4 regions of the Paenibacillus sp. FSL L8-0494 genome follow, and region 4 is predicted to be linked to each of the others. Evidence: predicted binding sites of a transcription regulator. Region 4 holds the regulator's gene; each other region holds the start of a gene.
The links. Region 4 encodes Rex, which represses fermentation and respiration genes when NADH is low (regulators of the CRP and FNR family bind a similar motif). Its sites were predicted from a motif close to TTGTGAAATATTTCACAA; they were not measured.
Positions count from the first base shown of each region.

Region 1 (8,352 bases), 2.1 Mb from region 4:
CATGCCCAATCAGCCGTTCCACGTAGTGAATGACTGCTCGGCTTGTTCCGAACGTACGTACACCAACAATCGGCACGTAGATCATCAGGATATTTTCGACCGGTGTAGACGCTTTTGAGATCAGAAATCCTGAAGTATACATCAATGAAGAGGCTGTAAAAATCGTCAACGCCCCAAGCACAATAATTAGCACAAAACGCCAAAAATACGACGATACATAGGGAGCAAACCATCCTTCACGTTTCAATGGATTCCCTCCAATTGCGACCCAATCAACTCATAATACGCACCCTTGCGGGCAAGTAACTTCTGATGGGTACCGATTTCTGCCACTTGGCCTTGCTTCATTACTACAATAATGTCCATATCTAGCATCCAGTGTAGGCGATGGGTAGCCAGAAAGACCAGCTTTCCTTCAAAAAGAGGCACCATCGTCTCCTTCAGCTCATATTCCGTTTCAATATCCAGATGCGCCGTTGGCTCATCTAGAAGCATAATTGGACGGCTGCTAAGCAGTGCCCGGGCTAATGCCACCCGTTGCTCCTGGCCACCGCTGAACGAACGGCCGCCGCCACCAATCATCTCATCTAAACCATGCGGAAGAGTATCCACCAGCCCCGATAAACCAGTAGCTTTCACTGCCGCGGAAACAGCTTCCATAGAAGCCTCAGGGTAATAAAAACGTATATTATCCGCTAACGTGCCGCTAAAAATATACGGACGCTGCGGGATATATGAGGTCTGTTTTCGCCAAGCCTCATCCGTTAATGCACTAACCGTTGTACTGTTAACCGTGATACTTCCTGAGGTAGGGTGTAAGAAGCCCCCTAATATATCCACTAAAGTAGATTTACCGGCCCCGCTCTCTCCGATAATCCCAATTTTACTAGCTCCTTTAAATTGCAGGTTCAGCGCTTCCAGCGAAGAAAGCCCTGCTTCCTCATACTTCACGCTAACGTCATTTAATGTGAGCACGCTATTCTCATGCCAAGTGAATATTTGTTCCGATGTTTTTGCTGCAGAACCGACAGATAGATTACCGTTAGGGCCGATTACTTCAGCCTTCACCTCATCTTGATCTATAATGCTCTTCATTGCTTCAGCGGCTTCTTTCCCATCCAAAGTAGCATGGAAATCTGAACCCACCAATCTGACAGGCAGGAAATATTCCGGAGCCAAGATTAGAATCGTTAAGCCCGTAACCAATGTCATCTGTTCATTTACAAGCCGTAAACCGAGGCTTACCGCTACAGATGCTACAGACAGCATAGTGAAGAAATCCAGGGCGAACGATGACAAAAAGGCCACTCGCAGCGTACGCATGGTCGCCGAGCGATAACGATCGCTGACCGTAGCAATGCTGTCGCTATGACTACGACTGCGCCCTAGAAATTTTAATGTTTCTAGTCCACGTAGTGAGTCTACGAAATGATTAGATAATGTGCGATATGATTTCAATTGCCGATCCATTTGCTTACGGGCTGTCATCCCAATCAAAATCATAAAAACAATAATAATCGGCATAGTTACCGTAAGAATAATCCCGCTCGTAGTGTCCATCGTAAAGACGTAAATAAGCACCAAGACCGGTGTAACAGACATCCCTACCATTCTAGGAATGATTGCTTCCAGATACGTGCGGAATTTAGTTACGCCTTCCAGCACTAGTGTAACAAGATCCCCGGTTCCACGCCCGCCCACCATTCTAGGGCCAAGCTGGAAGAGCTTGTCCATCATTTCCCTCCGCATAGTGCTGCCCGTTGCTTCCGCGAAGCGGTAAGAGACACGGCTCATCAGCATAGCACAAGCATGGCGCACAAGAAATGCAAGAAGGAACAATAGCGCAGTGCCCCATTGTTCCTTCAGAGGTTCTCCCGCAAATAGCGCAGAGATGACTTCTGCCAGCGATTTAGCCAGCAGAAGTATGGACAAGCTTTGCACCAGGGTAAGGAAGCCTACAATCAGAAAGACTGGCTTAACTCCTTTATACCCAAGCAAGTTTTTATCCATTAGTATTCAAGATGCTCCTTCTCGTGAACCCGTTTATGAAAGACAAAGTAACTCCAAATTTGATATCCCAATACGAACGGAAGGATGGTCAGTGCCACAATCGTCATTACCTTCAAAGAGTAATGGCCCGAAGCCGCATTAGTGATCGTCAAATTAAAAGCTTGATCAATTGAACTAATCATAACACGCGGGAACAATCCTACAAAGATAGAAGTTACCGAAAGCGCCATTACCGCTCCTGTCATTCCAAAAGCGTAGCCGTCCTTCTTCTTCGTCATGAAGTAACCGGACAATACAAAGGCGACGACTCCCAGGGCTACAATAATCATAAGAATCGTTCCACGTTGCTCGAAAATATCCGTCATATTATAAGTCATAATCACAAAAGCAGTAAATAAAGCTGCGAGCGGTATTAGCAATTTTTGAGCCAACTTGCGAGCGCGAGCCTGTAGATCACCCACTGTACGCAGCGTTGTGAACATGAGACCATGCACCAGGCACAGAAGGACAACAGTAAGCCCTGCTACTACAGTGTACACATTCACGATATCTGTGAACCCTGCATACATTTGCATATCCCCATCAATAGGCAACCCTTTGATAAAGCTTGCAAACACTACAGCCAAGAGGAATGGTGGAAGGAAGCTGCCGATAAAAATACAGGCATCCCAAGTTCTTTTCCAAGCTAATGAATCACGTTTACCTCTGAATTCAAAAGCGACACCACGCGCTATCAGAGCTAATAAGGCAAATACAAAAGGAATATAGAATCCACTAAACAGCGTTGCATACCACTCCGGGAAAGCCGCAAACATTGCACCCGCAGCTGTGATAAGCCATACCTCATTCCCATCCCAGAAGGGTCCGATCGAGTTAATCAGAACACGGCGCTCTGTATCATTTTTAGCGAGAATTTGTGTTTCCATCCCTACGCCGAAATCGAAACCCTCCAGGAAGAAGAACCCTATAAACAGAACTGCAATCAGCACAAACCACAATTCATTAAGAGATATCATGGGAACCCTCCTCGTTATATGGATCATTCGAATCGCCGTGATCGTTATCCATCGCATAAGGACCTTTTTTAATCACTTTAATAAACAATCCGACCAACACTAATCCTAGAATTAAATAAATCGTTGTAAAAGAAATCACGGAGAACAGAACTTGACCACTTGTAATATTAGGCGACACACTGTCTTCCGTTGTCATCAGTCCGAATACCGTCCATGGCTGACGCCCGAATTCGGTCATGACCCAACCGGCTGTATTCGCAATCGGAGGAAGCAACAAGCCCCATAACATGAACCGCATAAACCAAGTGTTCGGACGGTCCATTTTTTTGCGCCACATTAAGTACATAGCGTACATTCCCAATACAATCATTAACGTTCCTGCTAGAACCATGATCCGGAAACTCCAGAATGTCGTACGTACAGGTGGAATATAGTCACCGGGGCCATAGGTTTGCTCATACTCCGCTTGCAGCTCAAGCATACCTTTAACTTCACCGGAAAATTTACTGTATGAAAGGAAACTCAGCATATAAGGAATTTGAAATTCTCCAGTACTGATTTGATTCTCTGGATCAATGTTTGCCCATACGGTCCAAGGTGCCGGGTCACCACTCTTACCCCACAGTCCTTCGGAAGCTGCCATTTTCATTGGTTGAGTTTCAACCAAATATTGCGCTTGGGCGTGACCAGCAACAGCTACACCAATAGAAGAAATAATCCCTACGATAGCTGCAATCTGAAAAGACTTCTTAAAGAAAGAAACCTCTTGTTTCTTCAATATTTTATAAGCACTAATACCTGTTACAAGAAAAGCACCTGTTGCATAAGCAGCCAGTACTGTATGTGGGAATTCAACCAGCAATTGTCCGTTCGTAATAAGCGCGAAGAAATCATTCATTTCTGCACGTCCATTATTTATCTCAAAACCCACAGGATGCTGCATAAAAGAGTTAGCCGCTAGAATCCAGAATGCAGATAACATCGTACCGAATGCTACCAGCCAGATGGACAGTAAATGTACTCGCTTGGAAACCTTATCCCAGCCGAATATCCATATCCCAATAAAAGTAGACTCCAGGAAAAAGGCTGCCAATGCCTCAACTGCAAGTGGAGCCCCGAATACATCACCCACAAAACGTGAATAATCGGACCAGTTCATCCCGAACTGAAATTCCTGCAATATCCCTGTAACTACCCCTACTGCAAAATTGATGAGGAATAGCTTTCCCCAGAACTGCGCCATTTTTTTGTACTCTTCATTACCTTTTCTAACGTACATTGTCTCCATGATTGCAATCAAGAGCGCTAGTCCGATTGATACCGGTACAAAGAAATAGTGGAATATTGTCGTCGACGCAAATTGTATACGCGACAGCATTACTGTATCCATATTTGTCCCTTCCTTCTCCCCTTTTCGTTAACTATATTCTGTCAAAAATTTAAGCTTCTTTTTGTGATAAATGTCACATAAAGATAGTCATTTAACGGTGAAATTCAAATGATTTGTGACAAAGATCACAATTTAGCATAAAGAAAGCAAAAAAAATAAGACGGTTTACCCGTCTTGAGTGGTTCGTCGTTCTATTAAATGCTTGACTCATTTAGGTATTGGTTAGATGGAAATACCCTTCTTCAGCGATTTGAGATCGCCATTCGAATTAAGCAATTGGGGTAGCATCTTCGTGCTGCGAACCATTGGAGAGTCACATAGACGGCAAGAAGGCGCATGTTCAAATGCGAAATTATCCCTCATCCATCCGTTGCATCCCTCATTGGTACATGCCCAAATTGCGGTATTTTCTTCCGGTATTTCTTCCAAAGGTTTCTTCCGGTAGTTCATTGCCGTTCCTCCCATCCTGTAAGTCAATAGTGAGTAACTAGATATAAAAAGACCGTCCCAACTTTCACAAGCTGGGACGGTTTCTTCTATTATTACAGTTTTACAACGTTTTCGGCTTGTGGTCCACGGTTGCCTTGAACAACGTTGAATTCAACGCGTTGGCCTTCGTCCAAAGTTTTGAAGCCGTCGCCAGTGATTGCGCTGAAGTGAACGAATACGTCGCTTCCGCCTTCAACTTCGATAAATCCGAATCCTTTTTCTGCGTTGAACCATTTAACTGTACCTGTTTGCATGTGTGTTACCTCCACAAATTTAAATTAATATGTTCTTTTTATCTTCAAACAAAGAAAAAATTCACACATTGAAAAAGGTTGTATTACCAAATATGACAGCCCTTTTCAATGCGAGAATTAGGGACTAAATGTATGATTGATATCATATTACCACACCTGATTAGCAAAGGCAAGCAAGCATCCGAATATATCCGGTTTTGCCCTAATAAGTATTACCTTCCAATGTAAGGGCTGCCACTTAGTGTTTATTACCTAAATAGATCCTTTTTCTGGCATAATTATCATGGTTTTAGAAAAATAGCTTTCCCAAAAACGTTACTTTTATCCGCTTTTTCAAGAAGGTACCCCCTCGGAATCGAAGGGGTAGTCCGCTCTACTTGTCGTAACTGCTATATCATTATATACCGACTTCCAGCATATTATTCCTGTGGTTTTTCAAGAAGTTTAACTGTTGCCTGTTTGGCCTCGCCGTTTCGATAGTAAGTAATTTTCAGATCATCACCGATCTTCGTATGATTATATAAGTACTTGCGAAGAGAAAGGGTAGATATGATGGATTGATCATTAAATTTGGTAATGACATCATTGAATTGCAGTCCAGCTTCCTTCGCAGGGCCAACGGCTTCTAGAACAACTACTCCATCCTTAACACTGTTCGGCAGGTTCAATTCATTGCGTTGATCTTCTGCTAGTGGAACGTACGGATTGTTCAAATCAACTGAATATACACCCAAGTACGAACGGGCAATATGCCCTTTTTCAGCCAGCTCATTAGCGATATCTATCACATGATTCGCAGGAATTGCAAAACCCAGACCCTCTACACCCGTATCTGAAATCTTCATCGTGTTAATTCCAATGACCTTGCCATCGAGATCCACTAACGCGCCGCCACTATTTCCTTCATTAATCGCCGCATCAGTCTGTATCACTTCTTGTTCCCAGTCATATACTCCATCCTGATTAAGGGATACGGGAACCATCCGTTCAGTATAGCTAACAATCCCCGAGGTCAATGTATCACCAAGTCCTAGCGGATTACCGATAGCAATGACCGTTTCACCTAGACGAAGCTTAGAGGAATCACCGAGCTGCGCGATGGTATCGATTCCTTTGGCATCAATAGAGAGTACCGCAATGTCGCTTACTTTATCCGTTCCAACGAGTGTTGCCTTACGGGTCTCTCCGTTCACTGTAACTACCTCGAGATTACCGGAGTCTTCGATGACATGATTATTGGTAATGATAAATGCTTTATTTCCTGTCTTTTTATAGATCACTCCTGAGCCTAGTGCGGACTCATCCAGAATGTTTAATTCTTCATTATCTTCTTTATGATTGATAATACTTACTACTGCAGGGCGAACCGTGGCAGCAGCTTGAATAATCCGGTCAAATGGATCACTACTGCTTGGGGCAACATTTCCAGTTGTTACAACCGGCTTTTGAGCAGTCTCATGACTCATCTGGCCTGTAAACATACTGAATAACAGAACTGCCACCACAGCGCTGACTAAGGAGCAAACGGCGGATATTTGCCAGGTAGATAGCCCTTTACGCGATCTGCGTACAGAATGTCTACGGTTAGCAAACGATCCCTTTGATGCTTCATCCCCTCTGGACCGCGAAACTTTAGTTGAATAGAAATCATCATCAAACAATCCCACCGAAAATCTCCCCCTTCTATTGCCAAGCGTTCACTGTTGTTAAGACCTGAACCTATAGCAACCACGTCCGAACCAAACCTCTGTAACCATTAGACTCCAAATATCACTAAAAAGTTTCACTTTATCCATTAACCCCACAAGAGTTTCGATCAATCGTTAGATTATGATAATCTTTTAATATATCTTCTCTATTAGGAATATTTTGCAACTTAAAAGACTACAATAAAATAGAAGTGTCCCTAAAATTTTAGCTTTGCTCATCACGCTTTTAATTGTATCACAGGCAACCTGCAATTCGGGATTTTCCTCAGCTAAAACACCTGCGAATTTTTTACAGTTTTCAGTTCTAATTACACTATAAATTCACACTATTAAAGGAGGATTAATTATGAGTTCTTTTTCAACAAGTATGGATTTAGTCGAGTTTATCGGTAAGCTTGGTGACTTAAAGGATGAACACTACCACATGACCCTTGCCTTTAGCGCAATGATCGAATTGATGATTGAAAAAGGCCTGATCTCCCGCCAAGAATTAGATCGCAAGACCGCTGAACTTGATCAGCTTATGACTGGCTCAGCTTATCCCATGGCGTAGGTTGATCATAATACGTATCACACAGTCTGAACTCACTATCTTTGAAAAAACAGCCCCGATCCTCCATTGCGCCGCGTACCGACATTTTTGCCAAATCCATCATATTGTGATCCCGGCTTAAATGCGCCAAATAGGTCCGTTTGGTCCGCCCTGTAAGAATTTCGCTAAGCGCAGCTCCAGCTGCCTCATTGGAAAGGTGACCCATGTCGCCTAGGATGCGCCGTTTCGTATTCCACGGATAACGTCCCATTCTCAGCAATTCGATATCATGATTCGCCTCCAGCACCAATACATCTGCATCTGAAATTGCATCTCTTACCTTATCACTAACATAGCCCAGGTCTGTAGCTACACATAACTTCTCTTTTCCATCATAAAAATTGTAACCCACTGGCTCCGCTGCATCATGAGAAATCGCAAAGGATTCTACTCGCATACTGCCGAAATCCTTGTGCTGGCCAGACTCCATGATCATACGGTTATACTCCGGTATTTTACCAATTCCCTTCTCGATAGCTCCCCAGGTATTGGTGTTCGCATAAATCGGAAGATCGTATTTACGGGCCATGGCCCCGAGTCCCTTGATATGATCGGAATGTTCGTGTGTAACTAGAATCCCGTCTATATCATTACCCGTTAGTTCACGCATGGCCAACAGCTCATCGATCCGCTTGGCACTAAAACCTGCGTCAATCATAAGTGTTGTCTCCCCGTTTCGTACCACCGTTACATTGCCGGTAGAACCACTGGACAGTACTGTAAATGAAATCCCCATTTTCCTTACTCCTTCTACTCTGTTGTCTTAGGACTGATGATGTCCGCACTAATAGCATCCACATAATAGGCATTGCCGTTCTCCAGCATAAACCGCCACATCGGCGAAGCTACCTGACTTTCCGAGTTGAACAGCTCACCGTAATACCCCAGCTCA
Region 1 covers NZ_JBBOPQ010000001.1:6,837,523-6,845,874, forward strand. The annotation lists gene cydC (thiol reductant ABC exporter subunit CydC) at 1-247, opposite strand, end outside; gene cydD (thiol reductant ABC exporter subunit CydD) at 244-2,010, opposite strand; gene cydB (cytochrome d ubiquinol oxidase subunit II) at 2,010-3,026, opposite strand; gene NYE35_RS30815 (cytochrome ubiquinol oxidase subunit I) at 3,013-4,416, opposite strand; gene NYE35_RS30820 (cold-shock protein) at 4,639-4,866, opposite strand; gene NYE35_RS30825 (cold-shock protein) at 4,959-5,159, opposite strand; gene NYE35_RS30830 (S1C family serine protease) at 5,579-6,826, opposite strand; gene NYE35_RS30835 (hypothetical protein) at 7,215-7,421, shown strand; gene NYE35_RS30840 (MBL fold metallo-hydrolase) at 7,390-8,196, opposite strand; gene yycI (two-component system regulatory protein YycI) at 8,211-8,352, opposite strand, start outside.
Region 1: a site for Rex is predicted at 4,478-4,495, ahead of NYE35_RS30815 (cytochrome ubiquinol oxidase subunit I). Genes of this name have one in related genera too.

Region 2 (8,352 bases), 1.0 Mb from region 4:
CAGGACGCTTCAAAAAAGCGCGTGCTAAGGCAAGCCGCTGCTTTTCCCCACCAGACAGTCCCCGGCCTCCTTCACCAACAAAGGTATCAAATCCATGCTCTAATTGGGCTGTAAGCGCAGCGAGTCCGGCTTCCTCCCCCGCCCGCTCAATTTCAGCTCTGGAGATGTTTCCACCAGCACCAATCGCAATATTTTCAGAAAATGTGCCTGCAAAAATATACGGATGCTGTGTAATGTAGCTAACATGTTCGAACCATTCGGTTTCATCGTATTGCGAGAGTGGACTTCCATTCACCAGAAGCGTACCCGATTCTGGTTTCAGCAGACCGGCAATGAGATGTAGCAAAGTCGTTTTGCCGGAACCGCTTTTGCCAACAATCGCAATGTGTTCTCCTGGACTAAGCTTGATCCGCCCCGTCTTAAGCTCGAAAGAATCTGGAGCATACTGAAACCGAAGTTGGTCAATTACGATAGACGGTGGTATTAAAAGGTCTCCGGAATGGGCAAGTTCCAGTTTGCTTATTCTGTCGGTCCTATCCCCGACCTTATCTATGCTGTCGATCTCGTCGATTCCATCGGTTGTTAATGCTCCTTCAATGCCATTAGCGTCCCTGCTCTCCCCTGCCGTTTCCTCAAGCATCTGTTCCACCTTACGAACCGCACCCATACTTGTCCGGCCGCTGTGAAAGGCTGTTCCCGTATTCTTTAACAGGTTGTAAAACTCGGGAACGAGCAGCAAAACGAAAAAGGCAGTGTGGAACGTCATAGCTTTGAAAACAAGCAACTGGATGGCCAGTTCGAGAGCCACAATACCAATGCTTAGCATCACGATTGATTCCAGCATGAAGGTATTCGTAAACGCAATCTTCAGAATACCCATCGTGGCATCACGATAACCCAAGCTACTGCGTTCAATCTCCTGTTGCTGACGGTGAGCCCGTCCGAATATTTTCAATGTCACCAGTCCTTGAAGAGAGTCCAGAAACGTCCCTGAAAACTCAGCGAGTTGCGCATATTTTTCTTGGGATTTGTTCTTCGTTTTCAGCCCTACCAAAATCATGAACAGCGGGATGAACGGAGCAGTAAACAATAGAATGAACCCCGTGTTGGCATGTTGGATAAATGTAACGACCAAAATCAGAACCGGGATGATAGCAGCTTCCATCATACGCGGCATGTATTGACTGAAATAACTATCAGCCTCATCCACAGCATCCAGAGCAATACTGACCTTCCCTCCCGTCTGTCCACTAAGGGTTGAAGGCATGGAAGCATGGGTCAAGTTTTGCAGCACGGCTGCGCGCATATTTGTCTTGGCAGCAGCTGCCATGTGCAAGCCAACTATACCGTTTCCATAGGACAATAGTGTGCGTACAGCCATAATAGCCAGAAGTATACCGAGCAACAGGATAACCGATGAAAATGAAGCTCTCTCCACAAAAATCCGTTGGACTGCTTCAGCAAGCAGTCCAGCCTGACTCACAATAGCTATACCAAGCCCGAGCGAAATGATTGCGAGGAGAGCCATGTTTTTCCTTTGTGAAGACATTTGTTGAGAAATCAGACTGGATTTCCTCTTCACAGATCACACCTCCTTTATATATAGGCTTGTAGGGAAACCTCAAACATGCCGTAATGGATTAATCAGCTTTATTTTTTCCCTTTTACATAATCCGCATCAAACAGGAAGAGTCTGAAGACCAGAATAAGGGATGGGATCAACAGGCATAGACCGCCGATAAACACAATAACTAACGCTAAGCCCATTGCTGGTGAAGTTGCACTGCTCTGAATCGTGATATACGGATCAAGAATATAAGGGTATTGCCCAATCCCATAAGCGAAAAAGGCACAGAAAAATTGCAACATGACGCATATAAAAGCTAATCCGTAACGGCGTCCGTTATATAACAGCCACATCGCGATCATGAAGAAAGCAACGGAAAGTGCCAGCAACCACCATAAATCCATCATATTTTGAAAATGCCGCTCATTGTGTTGACCCAAATAGATAAATGCTGTAAGTGCGAGGATTATCGTCGGTGTGCTCCAAAACAGGGCGTAGTTGCGCATCAGCTTCAACGCGGAATGATCCTCTGCCCGAGAAGCGTAAAATGTCAGAAATGAGCCGCTAATGAACAAAACGGACACAATTGCCAGTCCAACGATACTCCACGATAACGGATTGGTAAACAGCGCCCAGTAATCCAGAGAAACCGTCTCCCCCTGCTTCACGATAAAGCCGCCTTCAGACAAAGTTAGCGCCACTGACAACGATGCTGGAATAAGCAAACCTGTAGCTCCGTACAAAAAAAGATATACTATGTTTTTCTTGGAACCGTAATTTTCAAAAGCATAGAATGAACCGCGAATCGCAAGAAGAATCACTGCAATGCTTCCCGGAACAAGTAACGCAGAGCCATAATAATAGGCTGTGTCCGGAAAAAAACCGACGATGCCAATGTAGAAAAAGATAAAAAATACATTTGTAATTTCCCAAACGGGTGATAAATAACGCGAAATCAGACGATTAATGAGGTGATCCTGCTTCGTTAAACGGGCATAAAAGGCGAAGAAGCCCGCTCCGAAATCAATGGAAGCTATAATTAAATAGCCGTACAAAAACAGCCAGAGCACCGAGATGCCAATCAATTCGTAACTCATCATTCAGTGCCCCCCTTTTCCGTAGATTGATTAGGATGATCCTTCATCCATTTCTCCATCTCAGCTTCTGCCGGATTATTGTTGAACAAACGTCTTAGCACGATTACACACATACTGCCGAGAACGATGTACAAGAGCAATAAGGCGAAGAATATAATTCTTACATTCGGTGAAGACGTGGCCGCCTCCTCAACACGCATATATCCACGGATAATCCACGGCTGTCGGCCAACCTCTGCATAAAACCAGCCCAGCTCAACAGCCAGAAAAGCGAGGGGGGCGCTCAGTGCGATGATGCGAAGCATCCACTTGTTAAGATCATTACGCTTTTTCCAGAACACAAACAGAAAATATAGGAACGAAATCGCGAGCAAAGTAAATCCGATTCCGACCATTAAATCAAACAGATAATGAACGAGAAGTGGTGGCCATTCTTCCTTGGGGAATTCCTCGAGCCCCGTCACCTCTGCATTAAAGTTTCCAAAGGCCAGGAAGCTGAGCAGCTTCGGAAGATGAAGAGCCCCTAGAACTTCATGCTCTGTATTCAGCCATCCCAATAGAACCAAATCCACCCTGCTACTCGTCTCAAAATGCCACTCTGCCGCTGCAAGCTTCTCTGGTTGATGCTCGGCCAAAAACTTGGCGGACACATCACCGGCTAACGTGTTCAGCAAACCGAATAGTAAAACGACCGCCATCATGAGATTTAAAGATTTTTTGTGGTATGCGGACACACCTTTTCTCAGCATCGCGAAGGCTGCAATCCCGGCTAACAAGGCAGCTCCTGTTAAATAGGCCGAGCTTAATACATGGAACACTTTGGAGAACGTCGCCGTATTCAGCATCGCTTGCACCGGGTTAATCGCTGTGAATTGGCCTGCTTCCATGACAAAGCCTTCAGGCTGGTTCATGAATCCGTTCACCGTCGTAATAAAAACGGCAGACATGCCTGCCCCGGCGACAATCGGTATCGTCAGCAGCCAATGGGTATATGGATTTTTGAACCGATCCCACGTATACAAATAAATGCCCAGGAAGATAGCCTCGAAAAAGAACGCGAACACCTCCATGAATAACGGAAGTGCAATGACATTCCCAGCCAGTTTCATAAAATTCGGCCATACCAGGGCCAGCTGTAGTGAAATCGCTGTACCGGTCACAACACCAACCGCCACAGAAATGACAAATCCTCGAGACCACCTCTTTGCCATAAGTGTATAATGGGGGTCTTTCTTCCGGATCCCGATGAACTCTGCTATAGCGATCATTAGCGGTATACCGACGCCAATCGTCGCAAAAATAACGTGGAACCCGAGAGTCAAGCCTGTCACTAGCCTGCTCCATAGCACCGTATCAATTGCCATTCTTTACTGCTCCCTTCAAAACTCTGTTCATTTTTCGTCTTAAGTTGATACTTATGATTAGGCCCGCTAACTGTAGGCTGCATTCAATATCAGGTTTAGCAAGGCTCAGCGACATCGTTTCCTGTTCGTTTTAGTATGACATTCCTCGTTCTTTGCTATGTAAAAAGAGAAATATTTCACAAAGCAAGAGTTGGCGAACCTGATTTACCTGTTACTGAGCAGTCAAATTAATAACGTGGCCTAATAATTAAAGTTATCTTATCTTAAATTTTAAGTATTTCAATCATCGACATCTCTTAATCCCTAAACGTTCAAGAAAGGGACAAATCTTTCTAACAACTCAGTGAATAACACAAAAAGCACCCGAAGGAGCTATTGATTGATTAGCGTATATGTGATGTCACAAGTTTCCTCCTACTTCGATGCTAACAAAAAAACGAAATTTTCTCATTTTAAGCCGTAATATACCCCCTTTTTGCAACAAAAAAACACTGACTTAAATCATCAGTGTTTTTGAATTCAAGCTAATTTCATCTTCGTCATGACAAATCTTGAACTGCCACCATCATTTAGTACGACCGTAGAAAAAAGAATACCCATCTGACTTCCCGAGTTTAGTCGTCTCCGTTCCGTCCACTAGCTTGACCGCTTTCAGCAACGATACAATTTGCGTATGCATTAGCTTTGCATCAAATTTGTCCATCTCTCTGTTGTCACTATCCACGAGCAGATAGTCGGGCATTGGAATGAATCCAATCACCGGTATCCCTGCTTCAAATAAGGGCTGACTCTCTCCAAACTCAAACTTGTTATGTCCACGCAATAATACAGTACGTGTGCTATCTGTCTTTTCAATAGCCTTCAGCCAAATGGCTGCCATCATTTCATTGCCTGCATACGTATATTCTGTACTTATTTGTCCAGTTGGACCATAATGACCCGTATCATCGTCCTTCCACTCCATGCTGCCTAAATGCTCAACCGTAATTCCAGCTACAGCTTTTAAATGACCATTCTTGCCATCCCACAGCTCTCGATGCCCCTCCATCCAGGTGGAAGTTGCCTGAGAGGACCCTTTGAACTCCGGTAATCTAAAATGTCCTGTCACAAAAGCGAAAATCATCGTACGTTCCGGCTGCTCCTGCTGTAAGTAACGAATCATAGACAGCATGCCCACAGCGCCATTCTCCTCCACTACATTTATCCCATCCGTATGGGTATTTACGATAATCGCTTCGTCTTTATTCTTACCGTCAATTTTCACATAAAAGGATTCTGTTGGGGCATCTTTTTGAATTTCCGCTTCTAAAATAACCGTACCTTCTTTATGCTCCTGAGCTGCGCTGATCACCTTTTTCCCTTCCGTTTCATTAACCCAGATTGCAGGGATTCCTGCATAATCGGTGGTAAAAGGCACATATTGCTCTTCAACCTTATCGTCAGATACCCCTTTCCAGACTAAAACAACAGCTTTTACGCCCATTTCCGTCGCTTGCTCCAATTTAGCTTCTTTTAAAGCTGTAGTGAGGACCAGATCGCCTTCATTTGGGGCAATTTGGTTGTCCATTGGAGATGAAGCCCGCATATTCATAACGATCCCACTTGGAAAATTTCTAAAATTCTCAATTTCAATGACAGCAATTTTTCCACTGGCCTGGCCATATTCACCACGCTTCGTATACACACACCAGCTCCCCTGTCACACCTTTTTCGTCAGTTTCCCCGGAATAGGGAAAAGCTGAAGAGACATGAATTGCCTGGTGATCAATCATTAAAGCACTGTTCTTTTCTTCCCATCGGTCAAAAGTATAGCGATCACGATATACTTGCAGCCCCATATCCGTTACCTGCTGCTCCAGCCAAGCAATAAACTGATTGTGACCCTCAGAGCCGGTTGTACGGCTTCCAAAAGAATTCATTACTTCAATATCTTTCAGCATCATTGCTGCAGAATCCAATTTACGTTCATCGATCGTCATAGCCGCATCAGCTGATAATGCCACAGGTGTTGTAATAGGTTTTGCATAGATTCCAATCCCCCAAAGTGCAGTAACGATAAGTGCAGTAATGCTGAATAACACTTTACGAACGGCTAGAAACGGAGTGACTCTTCTGCTCCCCGATTGCCCAAAGAGTCCTCTACATATGCCCGCTACGATCAGCAGCAGGATAGAAAGCGCAAGCAGCCAAAATTCTCTTGTTAGTAAGAATAGCCCTTCTGCCACCATCACACTAATAAAAACCACATGTACCTTCTCACGTTTCTTTAAAAGTAAAAAAGAGATGCCTAATTCTGCTAACAAAAAGATAATGGTCACGATCGAGATTACCGTTTCTTTGCCAATGAATACCGTAGCACAGAGTGCTAGGATCAAAAGCAGGACCGCTGACAATCGTCTATATAAGATTTCTAACATGACGCCCTCCCATTTTAACTAACGATTATTTTGACATTACATTTGTAATGCCTTATGGTTTTAGCATATTGAAAAGACTCATGAAAAACAATGAAACGAACATCAGAATGTACAAACGGAGGGGAAATGTCATCTCAAATCATGAATTATACAGTCCAAATACCTCTCAGCATCGTTCCAATAAAGAAACTAACCGTTTGACAAGAGAAGCCATCTGCACGGCATTAGTCTTCTTGATCCAGGAACAGTCTTTTAGTAAAATCACCATCACCGATATTGTGAAGCGCGCAGGGGTTTCTCGAACGGCCTATTACAACAACTATTCCTCCAAGCAAGAGATCCTGGTGGATTTGGTCGATTCGCTTATTTTCGAAATTAATCAAAAACTCTTACCTTACACCAATGAATTAACAGGCAAAGCTAAAGAACCTCAAAAATTTATCAAAGTGCTTTTCGAAGTTATTTTTCAGCAGCGGAACATCTACAAAGCACTGCAAAGCGCAAAGTTTGATGATGTAATTCTGGATTGCTTGAATGAAATGATGCTTTCTACTGCTCATGACAAAAGCGATGAGAATGTGTACCGAATATACTTTAAAGCGGGAGCCCTCTATAATGTTCTCCTTAAATGGATACAATCAGACTTTGCAAAATCCATTGACGAAATGACCAAAATTTGTCTTGAGGTATACCATACTCCAATGTCCCAGGAATAAGGTTTAAAAATCGTGTTTATAAATGAAAAAACAAAGAAACCACGGAACCAAGTTCGGCTCCGCAGTTTAATTATCAACCCTACTATTGAATTTGAATTTGTTTCATATACTCTTTGAATGCCTCAGCGATTTCTTTATATTTTGTATGATGCAGATAATGTGAACCTTCCATTGGGATCATTTTGCCCTGTGCGGATTGTTTGACTTGCTCCTCATGCAGTGGAATCCACTGTTTATTGTGCTCGTTATTCGATTGAACGAAGAGAAGCAACGGCAAGTCATTTGGCATTGTGATTTTTTCTCCATTTTTGAAATTGGAACCGAGGTGGCTCAGTTCATTCATCAATGTTGGGTTGGTCGCGACTTGATTTGATATCAAACGCATCTGTTCTTTGGTATGCTCATCGAATGCAAGCGATTCATACGGATCTCCGCTCACTTTTTGGACCAATCTCATTAGCCCTGATTTTTGAAGAAACTGCATGGCTTTCAAAGGTAGTTTGACATCCATTCCGGGTTGATTGGGAACGCTGCTATCGATGCCGACAAAAGCAAGAACTTCATCCGGATAAGTATTCACATAGGTCGCTCCGTATAGTCCCGCGATGGAATGTCCCATTAGAATGTAACGGTCTACACCCAGTTGCTGCAAAGCTTCGTGAACCTCACTTACTATATTCTCAGTCGTTCTTTCCTTCTCGGTTTCATCGCTCAAACCATAACCGAAAGGCTCGACCACCACGACTTTGTAATTAGGGGTAATCTCATCGATCAGCAATTTGAAATCAAGTGCAGGTGTCGGGGTTCCTTGTCCTGGTAGGAGTACAACCGTTTGTTCTCCGCTGCCTTGAATAAGCACATTCATCTTTTTCCCATCCACATTGACATACTGGCCATACGATTCGATTTTCTTTTTCTCTACCCCGTCGCTGATTGCATCAACGATAAAAACGATGCCCATGAACAACACTAGCGCCCCTACAATACCTCCGATTATTTTTAACCATAGGTTCCGTTTCTTGTGGCTCTTAGTCCCAGTTGTTTTTATTTCCACCTTATTTGCCACGTTGATCTCTTCCCTTCCTTGTCCCTGTATCTGAAGTGCCGCCTTGACGACATATTCAAAGTGTAATCAATCAAGATGTACTCTTCGTGACGACAATATGAACGGAATATGAACAAGCCAAAAAA
Region 2 covers NZ_JBBOPQ010000001.1:3,651,659-3,660,010, reverse strand. The annotation lists gene cydD (thiol reductant ABC exporter subunit CydD) at 1-1,582, opposite strand, end outside; gene NYE35_RS16655 (cytochrome d ubiquinol oxidase subunit II) at 1,651-2,667, opposite strand; gene NYE35_RS16650 (cytochrome ubiquinol oxidase subunit I) at 2,664-4,028, opposite strand; gene NYE35_RS16645 (hypothetical protein) at 4,594-5,712, opposite strand; gene NYE35_RS16640 (hypothetical protein) at 5,693-6,445, opposite strand; gene NYE35_RS16635 (TetR/AcrR family transcriptional regulator) at 6,526-7,161, shown strand; gene NYE35_RS16630 (alpha/beta fold hydrolase) at 7,244-8,227, opposite strand.
Region 2: a site for Rex is predicted at 4,193-4,210, ahead of NYE35_RS16650 (cytochrome ubiquinol oxidase subunit I). Genes of this name have one in related genera too.

Region 3 (8,352 bases), 1.8 Mb from region 4:
ATACTTGACGCTTTAAAAAGACCATGTATCCTTTGAAGAGAATATAGCAACTGTGCGAACATGCATAAAAAAGTGGAGTACAGCAGGATAATAACGGCAGGAGGGTTTTATACAAGCATGAAGTTAATTACAGAGGTAGCAGCACAAGCAGGGATCGACGAGCAGCATCTGGAACTATACGGCAAATATAAAAGCAAACTCTCGCCATCCTTATGGGAGGAAATGAAAAAAAAGCCAGATGGCAAGCTGGTTCTGGTCACTGCGGTGAATCCCACCCCTGCTGGCGAGGGTAAGACCTTAACAACCATCGGGTTGGCGCAGGCAATGAATGCAGCAGGTGTGAAGACTGTGGCTGCTTTACGTGAGCCGTCGCTCGGGCCTTGCTTAGGGATGAAGGGCGGTGCAACAGGCGGCGGGAAGTCGCAGATTGTTCCGGCTGATGAGATTAATTTGCACTTTACCGGTGATATTCATGCGGTGACTTCTGCGCATAATTTATTGTCCGCAATGATTGATAATCATATCTTCCAAGGCAATGAGCTGGGACTGGATCCGCAGCGTATCGTTTGGAAACGTGTCATGGATATGAATGACCGCAGCCTGCGCAGTATTGTGACTGGGCTCGGAGACGGAAACGGAGCCGTACGGGAAAGTGGCTTTCAGATTACAACGGCTTCTGAGATTATGGCTGTGTTATGCCTATGCGATAGCCTCATTGATCTCAAGAAGCGTTTGAACCGTATTCTAATTGGTTATGACCAAGAGGGACAACCGGTGACAGCCGAGCGAATCGGGGCCGTTGAAGCGATGACAGCGCTGCTTAAGGAAGCAGTTAAGCCAAACTTGGTACAGACTCTGGAAGGTACGCCTGTTATTGTGCACGGGGGTCCGTTTGCGAATATCGCTCATGGCTGCAGCAGTGTTATTGGCACTCGTTATGCCCTTAAGCTAGGGGATGTTGTGGTCACCGAAGCAGGCTTCGGAGCGGATCTTGGTGCAGAGAAATTCATGGATATCAAATGCCAACAGGCCGGGTTAACCCCTTCTGCTGCTGTTCTTGTCGTAACTGTTAAGTCCTTGAAATATAACGGTGGTGTGCCTAAAGGTGAGCTTCTAACCGAGAATCGGACGGCGCTGCGCGCGGGATTGGTGAATTTAGAACGCCATGTAGAGAATCTCGGTAAATTTGGAGTCCCTGTTTTAGTTGCCATTAATCATTTTGAAGGGGACAGTGAGGGCGAGATTAACGATGTACTGGAGGCCTGCCGCAATTTAAACGTGCCGGCTGCAATCTCAAAAGTATGGGCGGAAGGTAGTGCAGGTGGACAGGAGCTGGCTTCTGAGCTGAACAAGCTCTTGAATAATAGTGGCACGAGCCACTTTGCTCCTTTGTATGAGAAAGATCTCGACATTTCATCCAAAATCAACAAAATTGTCCGTGAGATTTACCGCGGGGCAGAAGTGAACTTTTCTCCGGCGGCTAAGCGTAGTCTGGCGGTTATTGAGCGGCTTGGGCTAAATGATCTTCAAGTATGTTTGGCGAAGACGCCTTATTCCTTCTCCGACCAGCCTAGACTCCTCGGAGCACCGGAAGGTTTTACGATTGGTGTCCGAGATATTACTCTTTCGCTTGGTGCAGGCTTTGCGGTAGTTATTACAGGCAATATCGTTACGATGCCAGGTCTGCCAGCTAAGCCAGCTGCTGAGGGACTATGGATGGACGAGAACGGAGAGATTCACGGTCTGGTGTAAAAGTGTTTTAATAAAAGGCTTCTCCTTGCTGGTATTAGAGGGGAAGCCTTTTTTATGCTTCCTTTGGATTCCTGCAAATGCGGATCATAATGTACCCCTCACGTGGCAAAGCTAATGAGGTCGTCGCATTCGGCAGCAGTGGCGGAAAAAAACTTAAAATTGTGAACAATTTGAGGATATAGGCGGAAAAGACTTGTAATGTGATAAATATCACAATATAATCATTTTATAAAGTGAAATAAATCACAACTAACCCATTGTTGATCAGATTTCATCATTGATCGGTCATGCAAGTCAAATATATAACCCGATTGTCCATTTGAAGGAGGAAGAGATAATGAAAGTAGCTGTCATTGGATGTACCCATGCCGGAACCGCCGCAATTGTGAATACTGCTCAGCTTTACCCGGATGCCGAGATTACTGTATATGAGCGTAATGATAATATTTCCTTCTTATCCTGTGGAATTGCCTTGTATGTAGGTGGAGTGGTTAAAGACCCAGAGGGGCTATTCTATTCTTCACCAGAAAAGCTTGCAGAGCTTGGCGTAAAGACCAATATGCGTCATGAAGTAACTGCAGTGGATACGAAGTCCAAAACATTGCGTGTACGCAATCTGGAGACAGGCCACGAGTTCGCTGACACCTACGATAAGCTGATTATGACTACAGGTTCATGGCCGATTGTGCCGAAGCTTGAAGGATTTGAACTCGAGGGGATTTTACTTTCCAAGAACTATGATCATTCCAACACTATTATAGAAAAAGCTAAACAAGCGAATAAAATCACCGTCGTCGGCGCTGGATATATCGGCGTTGAACTGGTGGAAGCTTTTCAAATGAATGGGAAGCAAGTTACGCTAATTGATGGTGAAGATCGCATTCTGAGTAAATATCTGGATCAAGAATTTACTGCACCGATCGAACAATCTTTTCAGGATCATGGGATTAAATTGGCACTGAATGAGAAGGTCAGCTCTTTTGCGGGCAAAGATGGTAAGGTAACAAAGGTTATTACAAGCAAAGGAGAGCATGAAACAGATCTGGTCATTCTCTGCATTGGTTTCCGTCCTAATACTGAACTCTTAAAAGGTCAAGTCGATATGCTGCCTAATGGTGCCATTGTGGTCAATAACTATATGCAGACTAGCTGCCCAGATGTATATGCCGCGGGCGACAGCTGTGCGATTCACTACAACCCTACAGGCAAACACGCCTATATCCCACTGGCAACCAATGCTGTGCGGATGGGAACCTTAGTTGCACGCAACTTGGTAACAGAGACCATTCCTTATATGGGTACACAAGGGACTTCGGGCATTAAGATTTATGAAGATAATATCGCTGCAACAGGGCTTACTGAAGAAGGAGCTAAGGCTGAAGGAATGGACGTGGAAACCGCCATGATTATTGATAACTACCGTCCAGAATTTATGCCCACCTTTGAGCAGGTTCAGTTAAAAGTAGTGTTTGATCGCGCCACACGCCGTATTCTCGGGGCTCAAATTATGTCCAAGATGGATCTGACGCAATCGATCAACACAGTGTCTGTATGTATTCAAAATCAAATGACAATCGACCAACTAGCCTTTATCGATTTCTTCTTCCAACCGCATTACAACAAACCTTGGAACTTCCTGAATACAGTAGGTCTTCAAGCGCTGCCGACAACATTACCAAGCAAAGAGGCTGTAACAGTTTAAAAAGAAACGATTGTTTCTGAGTGATTTATCGACGAAAAAGATAACCTTATAAAGCTAGAAAAGCAGCGATTCTCCTGTAACGGGAGGATTGCTGCTTTTTTTGTTAGGTGCAGAATGATTAGCTGCATAGGTAGGTACGATCCAATGGCTTCGGCGATGGTAGCGAGCCAAATGTGCTCGAAAGCTACAGTTAAGGTCATTTGAGTCCGATGTCCGATACAAGCCAAATGTGCTCAAAAGTTACGTATAAGGTCATCTGAGTCCGATCGTGCTGAATCACCGCCCTCCTTAGAAGTTTTCGGACTCAGAAGCCGCTATATAGCAAATAATCGCTGTTTGAGTATGATTTCGGACTCCAATGCAGCTATTACATAAAATGAGGTACAACTAGTGTGTTTTTGGTGGCAATAGCGACTATGGGGTCCGATAGCAAGCCAAATGTGCTCAAAAGTTACGTATAAGGTCATCTGAGTCCGATCGTGCTGAATCAACGCCCACCGCAGAAGCTTTCGGACTCAGAAGCCGCTAATTAGCAAATAATCGCCTTTTGAGTGTGATTTCGGACTCCAATGCAGCTATTGCATAGAATGAGGTTCATTTAGTGTGTTTTTCGTGCCAATAGCGACTATGGGGTCCGATAGCGAGCCAAATGTGCTCAAATGCTACGAATAGGGTCATCTGAGTCCGATGTCCGATGGCAAGTCAAATGTGCTCGAAAGTTACGAATAAGGTCATCTGAGTCCGATCGTGCTGAATCAACGCCCACCGCAGAAGCTTTCGGACTCAGAAGCCGCTATTTAGCAATTAATCGCCTTTTGAGTGTGATTTCGGACTCCAATGCAGCTATTACATAAAATGAGGTACAACTAGTGTGTTTTTGGTGGCAATAGCGACTATGGGGTCCGATAGCAAGCCAAATGTGCTCGAAAGTTACGAATAGGGTCAACTGAGTCCGATGTCCGATAGCGAGGTATAGCTACAGTGAGATATAGCTGCATATAAGGACAACTGTGTCCGATAGCTGCTGCGTACGCTCAAATGTAATCCAACGAAACAAGATATGCTGGCTTAGTCGGTCATACATAAACTTCTATTTGTGCACAGGTCGCAGTAAATTTGACATGTCAGTGAAAACTTTCACTTAGTTTTCTCAAAGTGATAATTATCACGTTAATGTGTTTTACGACACGCTACAATGGTCATAAAGGAACAAATTTGAAGTAAATAGATGAAGGAGATAGGAACCATGGCTTATAGCAAACCGCAGCAAATTGCCGAAGTAACTGTAGAGAATGGCATAAAAAAAGCTCATAATCCGCTAAGTACCGTACTTATTCTGGGCTTTTTGGGAGGAGCGTTTATTGCGCTCGGGTTTTTATTGGATATTCGCGTCATTGCTGGCGCACCACAGGAATGGGGTTCCATTGCTAACTTTATCGGAGCCGCAGTCTTCCCCGTTGGGCTGATCATGGTACTCCTTGCAGGTGGAGAACTGCTGACAGGGAATATGATGGCCGTGCCGCTCGCTTTTATGGCTAAGAAGATTTCTTTCTGGGAAGTTGTGAAGAATCTTTTGCTCATTACGATTAGTAATCTGGCAGGGGCATTATTTGTAGCTTATTTCTTCGGTCATGTGGTGGGTTTAACTTCAGAGGGTGTGTACTTAGAAAAATTGGTGGATATGGCTGGTCATAAAATCGATGCAGAATTCTTTCCGGCATTTGTTTCGGGTATCGGCTGTAACTGGCTCGTTGCGCTGGCAGTATGGCTCTCCTATGGAGCAGATAACTTCAGCGGCAAAATCCTTGGTATTTGGTTCCCAACGATGGCCTTTGTTGCGATCGGATTCCAGCACGTTGTAGCTAACATGTTCCTAATTCCAGCAGCTATTTTTGAAGGTTACTATTCATGGGGGCAATACTTCACTAACTTTGTTCCCGTCTGGCTCGGCAATCTAACGGGTGGAGCAATATTTGTCGCAGCTGCCTATTGGATGGCATACTTGCGTAAAGCACCTACGGCTATTCAATCCGTAGATAGCATGTCCGGCAGCAGTGTCAAAAAACACGCTTAAGCTCGTCTTATAGAGCACTCCATAGAACATTCAAGGTCTGCCTTATTGGTGGCGTTAATGTTTTAGGGGTGCTTTTTGTTATGTAGACACAAAAAAATCCGCCGTGATATATCCGCGCTCGGGGGAACGAAATCGGATCACGGCGAATTTTGAAGGGGGAGTGTTTCTAGGCTCTATTACCCTGTCTTTCTAAAAGCGAATCAGTTTCTTCTTGTTTAGTTTGCTTTACGGACGACAGCCACGGCTTTAAAATAAGAATAGATATTAGAGCTAGGAAGGACTGCGGACGTGAACCCCAAGGGAGACGGGATAATTCATGCGATATGTTCGTTTTATCCTCTAGATTTCATGCATACTTTATCACGATAAAACGTCAATGTGTATGCTTGCTCATAACCCTGTTTTGGGATGATACTGGATGGAATAATGACACATATATAACAGGGGATGTACACTACTTATGAAGTTTTTACAGGCATATCCAAAAGAAGTGAAAATATTTCTAATTGCCAGCCTAATTAATGCAACAGGTAGTGCGCTGATGTGGCCGCTCGTTACGATGTATGTATTTGATGAGCTTGGACGCAGCATGTCAGATGCTGGACTGGTGATTCTTATTCAATCGGTTGGTGGGATCGTGGGTCAACTACTCGGGGGCTCACTCTATCATAAGGTAGGCGTTAACCGGCTGATTGTCGGAGCGCTCGCCATGAATGCTTTGGCACTGTTCACCTTGCCGGCAGCTAGTAACAACTGGACGTTATTTATGGTTGCAATGGGACTGGTAGGATTATTTAATTCCTTATCATTACCTGCCATTCAGGCATTTATCGGCTTTCGTTTCACGAAGCAGCGTGGTGAGCTGTTTAATGTTATTTATGTCGCCAATAATATTGGTGTAGCACTGGGTACGGCATTAAGTGGTTTTTTGGCCGATATTTCTTATATGCTAAGCTTTGTGATGAATGGTGTAACCTCGGCTGTATTTGCGGGTTTCTTTTTTGTATATCTGAAGAAAATCGGTGGAGAACCTGCGCATGAGGTAATGGGGCATCAGAAGAATGAACCAGAGAAACAATCCACGTGGAAGCTAATGGGGCATACTCGTATTTATCTTTATATGGGGATCGGTTCTTTGTTCCTGCTTCTCGGTAACTCTATCTGGAATACAGGTGTATCTCCGTTCATTATTTCAGAGGGCTGGCCTAAGAAAACTTATGGTTTTCTCTGGACACTGAACGGTATTTTGATTTTTGCAGCGCAGCCATTGGTAACAATGATTAAGCGCTGGTTCGCGTCTACCTCAACGGCGCAAATGACTGCAAGTGCCCTGTTTTATTTGGGTGGCTATGCGTTTCTTTTGTGGATGCCTAATTATCCTGGTTTAGTGCTTGGAATGGTGCTTGCTACACTGGGAGAAATGCTGATTTCTCCAGCGATGCCATCCTTTATCTCGGATCATGCGGGGCGCAGCGCACCATTTTATTTGGGACTAAGCGGAGGGATTGGTGCGGTCGGGAGAGTCATTGGCCCTTACTTCATGGGCAGACTTTATGATAGCGGTGGTTTGGCACCAACAGCCTGGCTGGCCTGTGCGATGGCGCTGCTGTCTGTAGGATTTTTCGTCATCCATGCTTTATTCAATCGTAAAGGCCATTCATTAGAGCGGTCCGTAGGATAACTATACATAGTGGATTCCAACATCTGCTGTGAATTCTATAGAGGTGCAAGGCAAGGGGTGTACATCTTATGAAACAAATCAACAAGGCAAGGTTAACTATTAGACCATCAGAGATTAAAGACGTGCGAGAACTGATTGATCTGGACCATCTGATTTGGACAGAGGACACTAGCCCGGGACCTATGTTGTGGCGCTCACAAGAGGATTTCTTGCTGAATGCTCCCCCGGGCTCTCAGCTCGTAGCACTGCAAGATGACAAGCTATGTGGATATGTCGGGTTTGGCTGCCCTAGTAGAATGGAGAGCAACCGGCATGTGTGCGAGGTTAATATTGCTGTTCATCCGAACTATCAACGTTTAGGCATCGGCCGGCAGCTCATGGAAGCCATTAAGGGACATGCTGCGGCGCATGCTATTCGCAAGCTTCGCCTGCGTGTATTATCCTGTAATGAATCAGCGATTTCTTTTTACCGGGAATGCGGTTTTGTGGAAGAGGGGCGTCTGCGGGAGGAGTTTTATCTTGGCGGCCGTTATGTGGATGAGGTATTTATGAGCTGCATGCTGACAGGAGGAAATGGATATGGAGATCATCTCGCTTAACGTCGGTCGGCCGGTGACGGTGGATTATCGGGGGAAACCTTTGGAGACCGGAATTTATAAAACGCCTGTAGAAGGATCGGTTCGGCTGCATACCAATGGATTTGTTGGAGATGGTCAGGCAGATCTTAAACATCATGGAGGTCCTGACAAGGCGGTATGCGCCTATCCCATTGAGCATTATTCTTATTGGGAACAGCAGCTTGGAAAGAAACTGGAGTACTCGGCTTTTGGAGAAAATATCACCACGACGGGTCTGCTGGAGACAGAGGTGTGTATTGGCGATGTATATGAAATAGGCACCACTTTGCTTCAGGTCAGCCAGCCACGATACCCTTGCTTCAAAATCTCACAAAAGCATGGACCCGCAGATCTCCCGGCTCAAGTTCTGGATACAGGGTATAGCGGATTTTACTTGCGTGTACTTCGTGAAGGAATGATTTCAACCGGCGATGCAATTGTCAAAAAAGAAAATGGAGACAGCAATGCGTCTGTGGCGCATGTACTGCATTTAATGCAGGTTGGGCTGCAAGAGGAAGCTGCTCTG
Region 3 covers NZ_JBBOPQ010000001.1:6,503,487-6,511,838, reverse strand. The annotation lists gene NYE35_RS29400 (formate--tetrahydrofolate ligase) at 118-1,752, shown strand; gene NYE35_RS29395 (FAD-dependent oxidoreductase) at 2,090-3,454, shown strand; gene NYE35_RS29390 (formate/nitrite transporter family protein) at 4,701-5,528, shown strand; gene NYE35_RS29385 (MFS transporter) at 5,989-7,209, shown strand; gene NYE35_RS29380 (GNAT family N-acetyltransferase) at 7,278-7,808, shown strand; gene NYE35_RS29375 (MOSC domain-containing protein) at 7,789-8,352, shown strand, end outside.
Region 3: a site for Rex is predicted at 4,580-4,597, ahead of NYE35_RS29390 (formate/nitrite transporter family protein). Genes of this name have one in related genera too.

Region 4 (8,352 bases):
ACTAATTTCAAAATAAATGTGAATATATTTAAAATTTAATTTTTTAAATATTTCCATCAATACCAAATATATTCCTCGTTTTCGACAAAATCGGCCTTGATTTTTAATCAATCGGCCTATTTTTGTATGTGAATTTAAGAGAATATTCGGTGATAACCACCCATTCAGTATATCACTTAGTATATCACTTTTGTACATCAAATAAATGTAAACAAGCGAACTTATAATAAGTTCGCTTGTTTACATTGCCACCCTTAATTTCCTTATGTTCGGCTTAACTTTTAGGTAAACTGTAACCTTCACCCATTCGGGACCCATCCGAAAACCGATAAAATTGATAATAATACCGACCGCTCTGTTTATAAAAAAGCTGCCAAGCATACTCTCCGTTATATACTCCCGGCAGCAAGCGTTCAATCGTTATGTCCGGAAGATCAGCTTTGATAATGCCGCGTATTTGGGCTTCTGAGGTTCCTTTACTTAGTTCCTCAGCAAACACTGCGTCGTCGCCTTCAGCATATTTTCCATCTACCGTAAAGCGGACCCAGACCATAAGAGCAGTCCCGGCTTCATTTTTTCCTGTTAAAACCCAGTACACTGCATTTTCATCCCAAACCGATTTTTGTGCTTTGGTTACCTCTGTTAGACCCGCTCTGGTTTTGGCAACATCCTTGGCGATATCCCGCTCGTTCCATTGATCTTTCATAATATAGGCATAGAACTGGATAAGTCCAAACCCCAGGAGCAGAATCAGAACTGACCCCAGGAGGATCCATTTTTTCCTTTTCTTCAAGGTACAGCTCCCTTTCTAGTAATATATCTTTTTTGATTATATAACACACCCGCGTGTTTATCCAAAATTTCATAATTTTCTAGCTTTCCCAGCCTTTAAAATGTACAAAAGGCCGCAACTTTTGCTAAAAGCAAAAAGTCGCAGCCTATTATTTATTCGTTATTATCCAGACTTAACGCTTCAATAAACCTTCGAAGGCTTCTTGCGCTTTACGCCGGATAGCTTCCTCATCCAGGGTTAAGCATTGTCCATGCTTGATGACCTGTTTACCATTCACCCACACATGCTCAACATCCTTAGCGCTAGCAGAGTAAACTGCATGAGACAACAGATCTGTGTGTGGCAGCAAATGCGGCTGATCTATATCAATTGCAATGAAATCAGCTTTCATCCCAACAGCAAGTCTACCTACATTATTTAAAAAGATGGACTGGGCGCCATATTCTGTAGCCATACGTAGAGCTTCTGGAGCTGGAACAGCCGTTGGATCACCGCTGACACCCTTATGAATGAGAGCTGCAAGCCGCATCTCTTCAAACATATCCAAGTTATTGTTGCTTGCCGCGCCATCCGTGCCAAGAGACACCTTCACACCAGCTTTTAGAAGATCAGTAACCCGAGCCACTCCGCTAGCCAGCTTCAAATTACTGCCCGGATTATGAGAGACACCCACATTATGGCGAGCCAAGATCTCAATCTCTTCATCATTTAAATGAACACCATGTGCAACTATCGAGGGACGTGTGAACATTCCAAGCTTCTCTAAGTGAGCTACAGGACGCAACCCGTAATCCGCCACATTTTGTTCCACTTCACGTTTCGTTTCGGACATATGCGTATGCATCGGTAAATCCAGATCATGCGCTGCCTGCACGAACTTAACCAGGAAGTCCGGAGGGCAAGTATAAGGGGCGTGCGGCGAGATCATAGTAGTAATTCTACCGTCCGCCTTTCCATGCCAGTTACGGGCAAAAGAAATCGCTTCCGCAAGCTTGTGATTCTGTACATCCTCTGGACATAACCCGATCACACCACGCATCAATACGGAACGGATACCTGATAACTCAGCTACCTCAGCTACTCGGTCCATATGATCATACATATCGAGGAAGGTCGTAGTTCCACCCTTCAGCATTTCCAATACAGATAAGGAGGTTCCCCAGTATACATCATCACCGGTGAACTTTTCCTCCATCGGCCACATTTTCTCCTGAAGCCACACTTGTAGCGCTAAATCATCTCCATATCCACGCAGCAAAGACATCGCCGCATGACCATGTGTGTTTACAAGTCCAGGCATGAACAGCAGACGACTGCCATCAACCACTTGCACTCCAGCTTCCATCTGAGGCTCTTCTTTTCCTATGTAAGTGATTAAATCATCTTCAATAGTCATATATCCACTCAGAACCGGCTCATCCGTTCCCGGAGTCAGAAAATACCCGCCCTTAATTATCGTTTTATTGCTGTTCATGTTCGCTTTCTTCCTTTCCATCCCGCAAGTAATAAGCAAGACTTTGCAGATCAGTTGTAAAATCAGCTGCATGCACCCGGATATTCGGTGGTGTCTTCAGAATCACAGGGGCAAAGTTCAAAATCGCTTCAATCCCAGAAGAAATGAGAATATCTGCTACATTTTGAGCTTCTGAATCAGGTACGGTAATAATGGCAATGCGAATACCTTGCTCACGAATCGTGCTGCCTAGTTCATCCATTGGTTGCACAGTAAGGGAGTTGATCTTACGTCCAACCTTAGGAGCGTACGAATCAAATATAGCGGTGATTTTCATTGTATCTTTAAGATATGCATTGTAATTAGACAAGGCATGTCCGAGATTACCTGCCCCTACTAAAGCTACATTAAGCTGTTGATCCAGCTTCAGAATATGACGGATTTTCTCAATAAGATACGTTACATCATAGCCGATACCTTTTCTGCCGAAGTCACCAAAATACGCTAAATCCTTACGAATCTGTGCGGGATTAAGATCCAGCTTTTGTCCAAGTTCCTGAGAGGAAACTGTTAATATTTCGCGATTCTGGAGATCATTCAAAAAACGCAAATACACAGGTAGTCTGCGAACAACGGCTTCTGATATTTTATCCGATTTCATATTTTTCCTCCTAAAAATAGTAATGTTCTTGTGAAAATCCATATTCAAACGTATACCTCTCCTTATTAAGGGCGGTACTGTAACTTACCGCCCTTAAGGATAAGGAGGAGCTAAACTGAAGACGAGCATTTTAAGAAGCGCCGCCATCCTCTAGCCATTCCGCTATGCGGGGGACCATTTGATCAGTCAGCATATGCTCCATTTTGGGACCAGGCAATGAATAAAGGAAATACTTCCCGTAATGAGATTCAATAACCCTTGTATCATAAACAATAACTATTCCGCGATCCTGCGCCGTGCGAACCAGTCTTCCGAATCCCTGCTTAAAGCGAATAACCGCTTGAGGAACAGACAATTTCATGAACGGATTCTTCTTCTGAGCCTGCAATAACTCCGACTTCGCTTCCGCCAACGGGTGATTCGGCGGTTGAAACGGAAGTCTCACGATGGCCAGGCAAGTCAGTGCTTCACCTGGAATATCTACACCTTCCCAGAAGCTGCTCGTCCCCAGCAGAACGGATGCTGCACTGTCCTGAAAGCGGCGGATCAGCTTGCTCCGGCTGCCACCTTCCACGCCTTGACCAAGCACCGTAATCTCTTGTGAGGCCAAAGCCTCTTTAAGCGGATCATATACCTGACGCAGCATTTTATAAGAAGTAAACAGAACCAGCATCCGCCCACGTGTTGTTTTGGCAGCTTCTGCTAACGACTGTACGAGTGTATCGACAAATCGAGCATCGCCCACACTGCCCTTCACACTAGGAAAATCACGCGGTATAACTAGCAGCGCCTGCTCGCGATACTTAAAGGGAGAAGGAAGGAGTGAAGTCATTAGACGTCCCTCTTCCGCAGCTTCGTTAAGTCCGAGATTATCAATCATAAACTGAAAAGATTTATCTACAGACAGCGTCGCCGAGGTAAGCACGATGCTTTTTTTCTTATCGAAGAACAACTCTTTAAGCTGGCTGCTAACATCCACAGGGACGGCATACATCTGCAGTGATTTGCTGCGGTAATTTCCATTTGCCTCCAGCCAATATACTACATTATCGTCATTCAGCCCCATAAAGAATCTTACTTGCTCACGTATGGAAGCCAAATCCTTAAATAAACCGCTAATATCAGTAACAAGACTGTCTGCTGAGGATTGGCTTTCCTGGTCACGCATCTCATTAAGCATTTTATCACCCTTACGGATGATGTCGCTTAACGTCAGATTCATAGTGTTCTCAAGCGCAACTAATTCATCCCAATCCTTCGGCTTACGGGCGGGAAGCAAACGCATAACCAGTTGTCCCGCTTCCCCTGCTGCTGCATCACTGCGTTCCGGCAAAAGGCTGAACAGCTTGTCGCTGAGTGCATCCCAGGTTTCTTTGACAGTAAGCAGATCCGGGTAGATCCGATCGATGACTCCGCTCCATTCTGAAGCCTCTTCACTGCCTGACGACTGTAAGATCTGGCGCAGAGCAGGAAGCTGTCCGTTTCGGCTATCTTTATACAGTCGCGATAACGTGTGTGCCACAGTGAAATGCTTCATATGCATGCCAAGATGTTTACCAGCCACATCTTCTAAATGATGTGCTTCATCAATTACAAGATGCTCGTAAGCTGGAAGCAGCTGGTGCCCAGCTTTAACATCTGCGAATAGCTTGGAGTGGTTCGTAATGACCACGTCAGCAATCCCAGCTTCATGCTTGGCCCTATGATAATAGCATTTGCGGAACCAAGGACAGGAACGTCCCAGACAGGAATCGGTATCGCTTGCCACCGTCTCCCAGAAATCACCGCCCCGGCCGCTTAAATTCAGCTCTTCATCATCCCCTGATTCACTTTGAGTGAGCCATACGATCATCTGAGCTGCAGTAAGCGCATCTTCCCTTGGGCTTATAAAGTCCTTTTTATTAATTTTATGCTCAAACTTACGCAGACACAAATAATGTCCTCTTCCCTTAAAAATAGCAGCTTTAAACGGAAAAGGAACTACCTGCGTTAACAAAGGGATATCCCGCTCGCGCAATTGGTCCTGCAGATTAATGGTATGAGTGCTGACCATGACTTTTTCATTGGTGCGAACGCTTTGATAAATGGCAGGCAACAAATAACCGAGCGATTTACCGGTTCCTGTGCCCGCTTCGATCAGTAGGTGTTTGTCTTCGGCAAGTGCCGTCATCACCTCATTGATCATAATATCCTGAGCTTCCCGGCTTTCATACTGCGGTAATGTGTCTTTAAGTCGTTTGGTTACTTCGTCCATATAATCAGTAAAAGATAAATTCGCTAGCGGATTCTCTACATGCTCATCTCTAGGTGGCGCTAACTCCGTCCAGTCTCCTACTGCAAGCGCTAATTGACGATAGAAAGTCAGATCACCTTCGGGCTGTAGCGTCTCCGCTTCCCGCTCTCGCAGCAGACCATCAAAGTACCAGCCCAGATCACTATCCTCTTCGGTAAACAGCTCACAGAGTCTCTGGATCGTAAGCAGCGGCAGCTCGTAGAGCTCCTCCAGACATTTCAACAGCACTAAAGCAGTCGCAAGTGCATCACTATCTGCCTGATGCGGACGATCATGTGTCACTCCAAAATGAGCACTGACAGAGCCTAGCTGATAAGATGTGAGCGAAGGAAAGCAAATTTTCAGAAAATCAATCGTATCCAAAATCCGCCCTTGAAATGGCAAATAACCACAACGATCTAAAGCATTTTGTAAAAAATGGAAGTCGAAAGCGACATTATGCCCTACAAGCACAACATCATCCAAGAGCGGAACAAGCTCCATCATCATCTCATCCAGCTCAGGCGCATCCTTCACATCATCATCGGTAATCCCCGTCAGACCTGTTATAAAAGGAGGAATCGGCGTTCCGGGCTTGACATAGGAACCATATACCCGGGAGATGGACCGGTCTTCTTCTATAATTGCAAGGCCAACCTGGATAATTTCACCCACGGATTGGGTTCCTGTTGTTTCAAAATCAAGCACGGCAAATTTCATTATAATTCTATTCCCTTTCAATTGAGACTCTTAATCAGCATAACAGAAGTTGCGAAAAAAGGCGATGCACACCACTGGTTCAGGGGATGCATCGCTTGAATAGAAATTTCCAAAACCGTTATTCTTTTACAAAAGGGAAACCAGCTGATTTCCAAAATGCAGCTTCCCTCCACGACGGCGGCATACCTCTAAGTTAACGTTTGGCTCCGGAAGCGCCGGGTCATGCTGCAAGGCAAGGTCAAACAATTCCTGCGCTTCATTAAAACGTTCCTGTGAGGCTCGTATGCAGCCTAAAGCATTATATACCATGGCTTTCAGCTTGGTTTCCCGTATCAAGCCCAGCATATGGTTCAGATGACTCCAAGCGGCTTCACCGTCACCTTCCTGCAGATAAGAGATGGCTAAATATAATCGAGCAGCCAAGCTATCCGGGTATTGCGCAATAACTTCTTTAAACTGATCAATACACTTTCCATACATCAGCAGCTTATAATATCCCTGACCTCTTACAAAGGAATCCATACACAGCTCTGGTGCTTCCTGTTCCGGCACTTCCTCTTCGACCACTGCTGTAAAATCCGCACTTTCGCGAAAGTGACTTAGCTTCTCAGCAAAAGCGAGCCATTCATCCATCACTTTATCGCTCAGTCTATGCAGCATATTATAATTGCATAAAAGCTCGTTCCGGCGGGCACCCTCCGCTGTAGGGTAATCTGTTACGATCTCCTGAAGCACCTTGTTCATTTCAGCAAACAAATGTTGAAACATGGGCTATCCCCCCTTACTGAAGATGAAATCAGTTCAGCTTGCCTGACTTCATTTTCTGCGAGATCGGGGTCTTTCATCCCTGCCATTCATTACATGGCGTAAGTCCATACATTAAGCGATTGTAGCATGCAATTCATGATCAGCCAGCTTCACTGGTTTGTTATTCTCATCCACGAATACCACCGTTGGCTTATGTGACTCCAGTTCTTCCGAGGACAACATCGCATACGAAATGATAATTACTGTATCGCCCGGCTGAACAAGACGAGCTGCGGCACCATTGAGACAGATCACTCCGCTTCCACGCGGTCCAGGAATTACATAGGTCTCCAGTCGCGAACCATTGTTGTTATCCACAATTTGAACTTTTTCATTCTCAAGAATGTCCGCGGCTTCCATCAAGCTCTCATCAATGGTAATACTGCCCACATAGTTCAAATTCGCTTCCGTTACTGTTGCGCGGTGAATTTTGGATTTCATCATATGTCTAAACAAGTGCAGCAACCTCCTTTGGAATAAATACATTATTATCAATCAAGCGTGTTCTGCCAAACTTCACGGCAAGCGCTATAATAATTTCCCCATCCACTTCTGATAAAAGAGCTTCATCCTCTAATCCTTCAAGATCAGGGAATGTTAGGATCTCCGCATAATCAATCACCGCTAGAGGTGAGCTGGAAATAACCGATGTCAACAATTCCCGCACTTCAGCAACGGTTGTTACTTTTCCTTCTTCAATAGACTGACGTGCTTCACGTAAGGAACGAGATAACACCAATGCCTGACTACGCTCCTCTGGAGACAAGAATACGTTACGTGAGCTTAGTGCGAGTCCATCCCCTTCACGAACGATCGGACAAGGAATAATTTCGACATTCATATTAAGATCGGACACCATTCGGCGAAGCACAGCAACTTGTTGAGCATCCTTCAGCCCAAAGAAAGCATAATCCGGCTGTACAATATTGAAGAATTTATTAACCACTGTGGTTACACCATCAAAATGCCCAGGGCGGGAAGCCCCACATAGCCGGGTAGTGAGCTCCGATACCGAGACAGTAGTCCGAGTAGGCTGCGGATACATTTCTTCCACACTGGGGATAAATACAATATCTACTCCCTCTCGTTCAGCGAGTTCCAAATCACGACGCTCGTCACGCGGATAGGAATCATAATCCTCGTTTGGCCCGAATTGCAAAGGATTCACAAAAATGCTCATTACCACTGTGTGGCTCATTTCTCCAGCCCGGCGAAGCAGACTGGCATGTCCGTCATGCAAGTATCCCATCGTAGGAACGAACCCAATCGGGGCGTGCCCGCCTTGTCTCATATACTCCAAAGCTTCGCGCAGCTGCTCAATGCTTCTGACGACTCTCATTTATTTCCCTTCCTTTCTGGCAGCGCCATATAAAGATTCCAAGACTGTTTCATCTGCATTAAAAACGTGGCCTTCATCTGGGAAGGAACGTTCCTTCACTTCCTTCACATACTGGCTGATGCCCTCACGGATCACATTACCCACATCCGCATAGGTTTTGACAAAACGTTTCTCACGATAAGGTGAGGCATAACGCAGCAAATCATGGAAAACCAATACCTGTCCATCACAGTAACGGCCTGCACCAATCCCAATGGTTGGGATGCTAAGCGCTTCAGAAATTGCCTGGGCTACTTCTTCCGTTACC
Region 4 covers NZ_JBBOPQ010000001.1:4,693,032-4,701,383, forward strand. The annotation lists gene NYE35_RS21300 (cell wall elongation regulator TseB-like domain-containing protein) at 275-793, opposite strand; gene NYE35_RS21305 (amidohydrolase) at 966-2,267, opposite strand; gene NYE35_RS21310 (redox-sensing transcriptional repressor Rex) at 2,254-2,907, opposite strand; gene dinG (ATP-dependent DNA helicase DinG) at 3,038-5,899, opposite strand; gene NYE35_RS21320 (tetratricopeptide repeat protein) at 6,026-6,667, opposite strand; gene panD (aspartate 1-decarboxylase) at 6,779-7,162, opposite strand; gene panC (pantoate--beta-alanine ligase) at 7,155-8,045, opposite strand; gene panB (3-methyl-2-oxobutanoate hydroxymethyltransferase) at 8,046-8,352, opposite strand, start outside.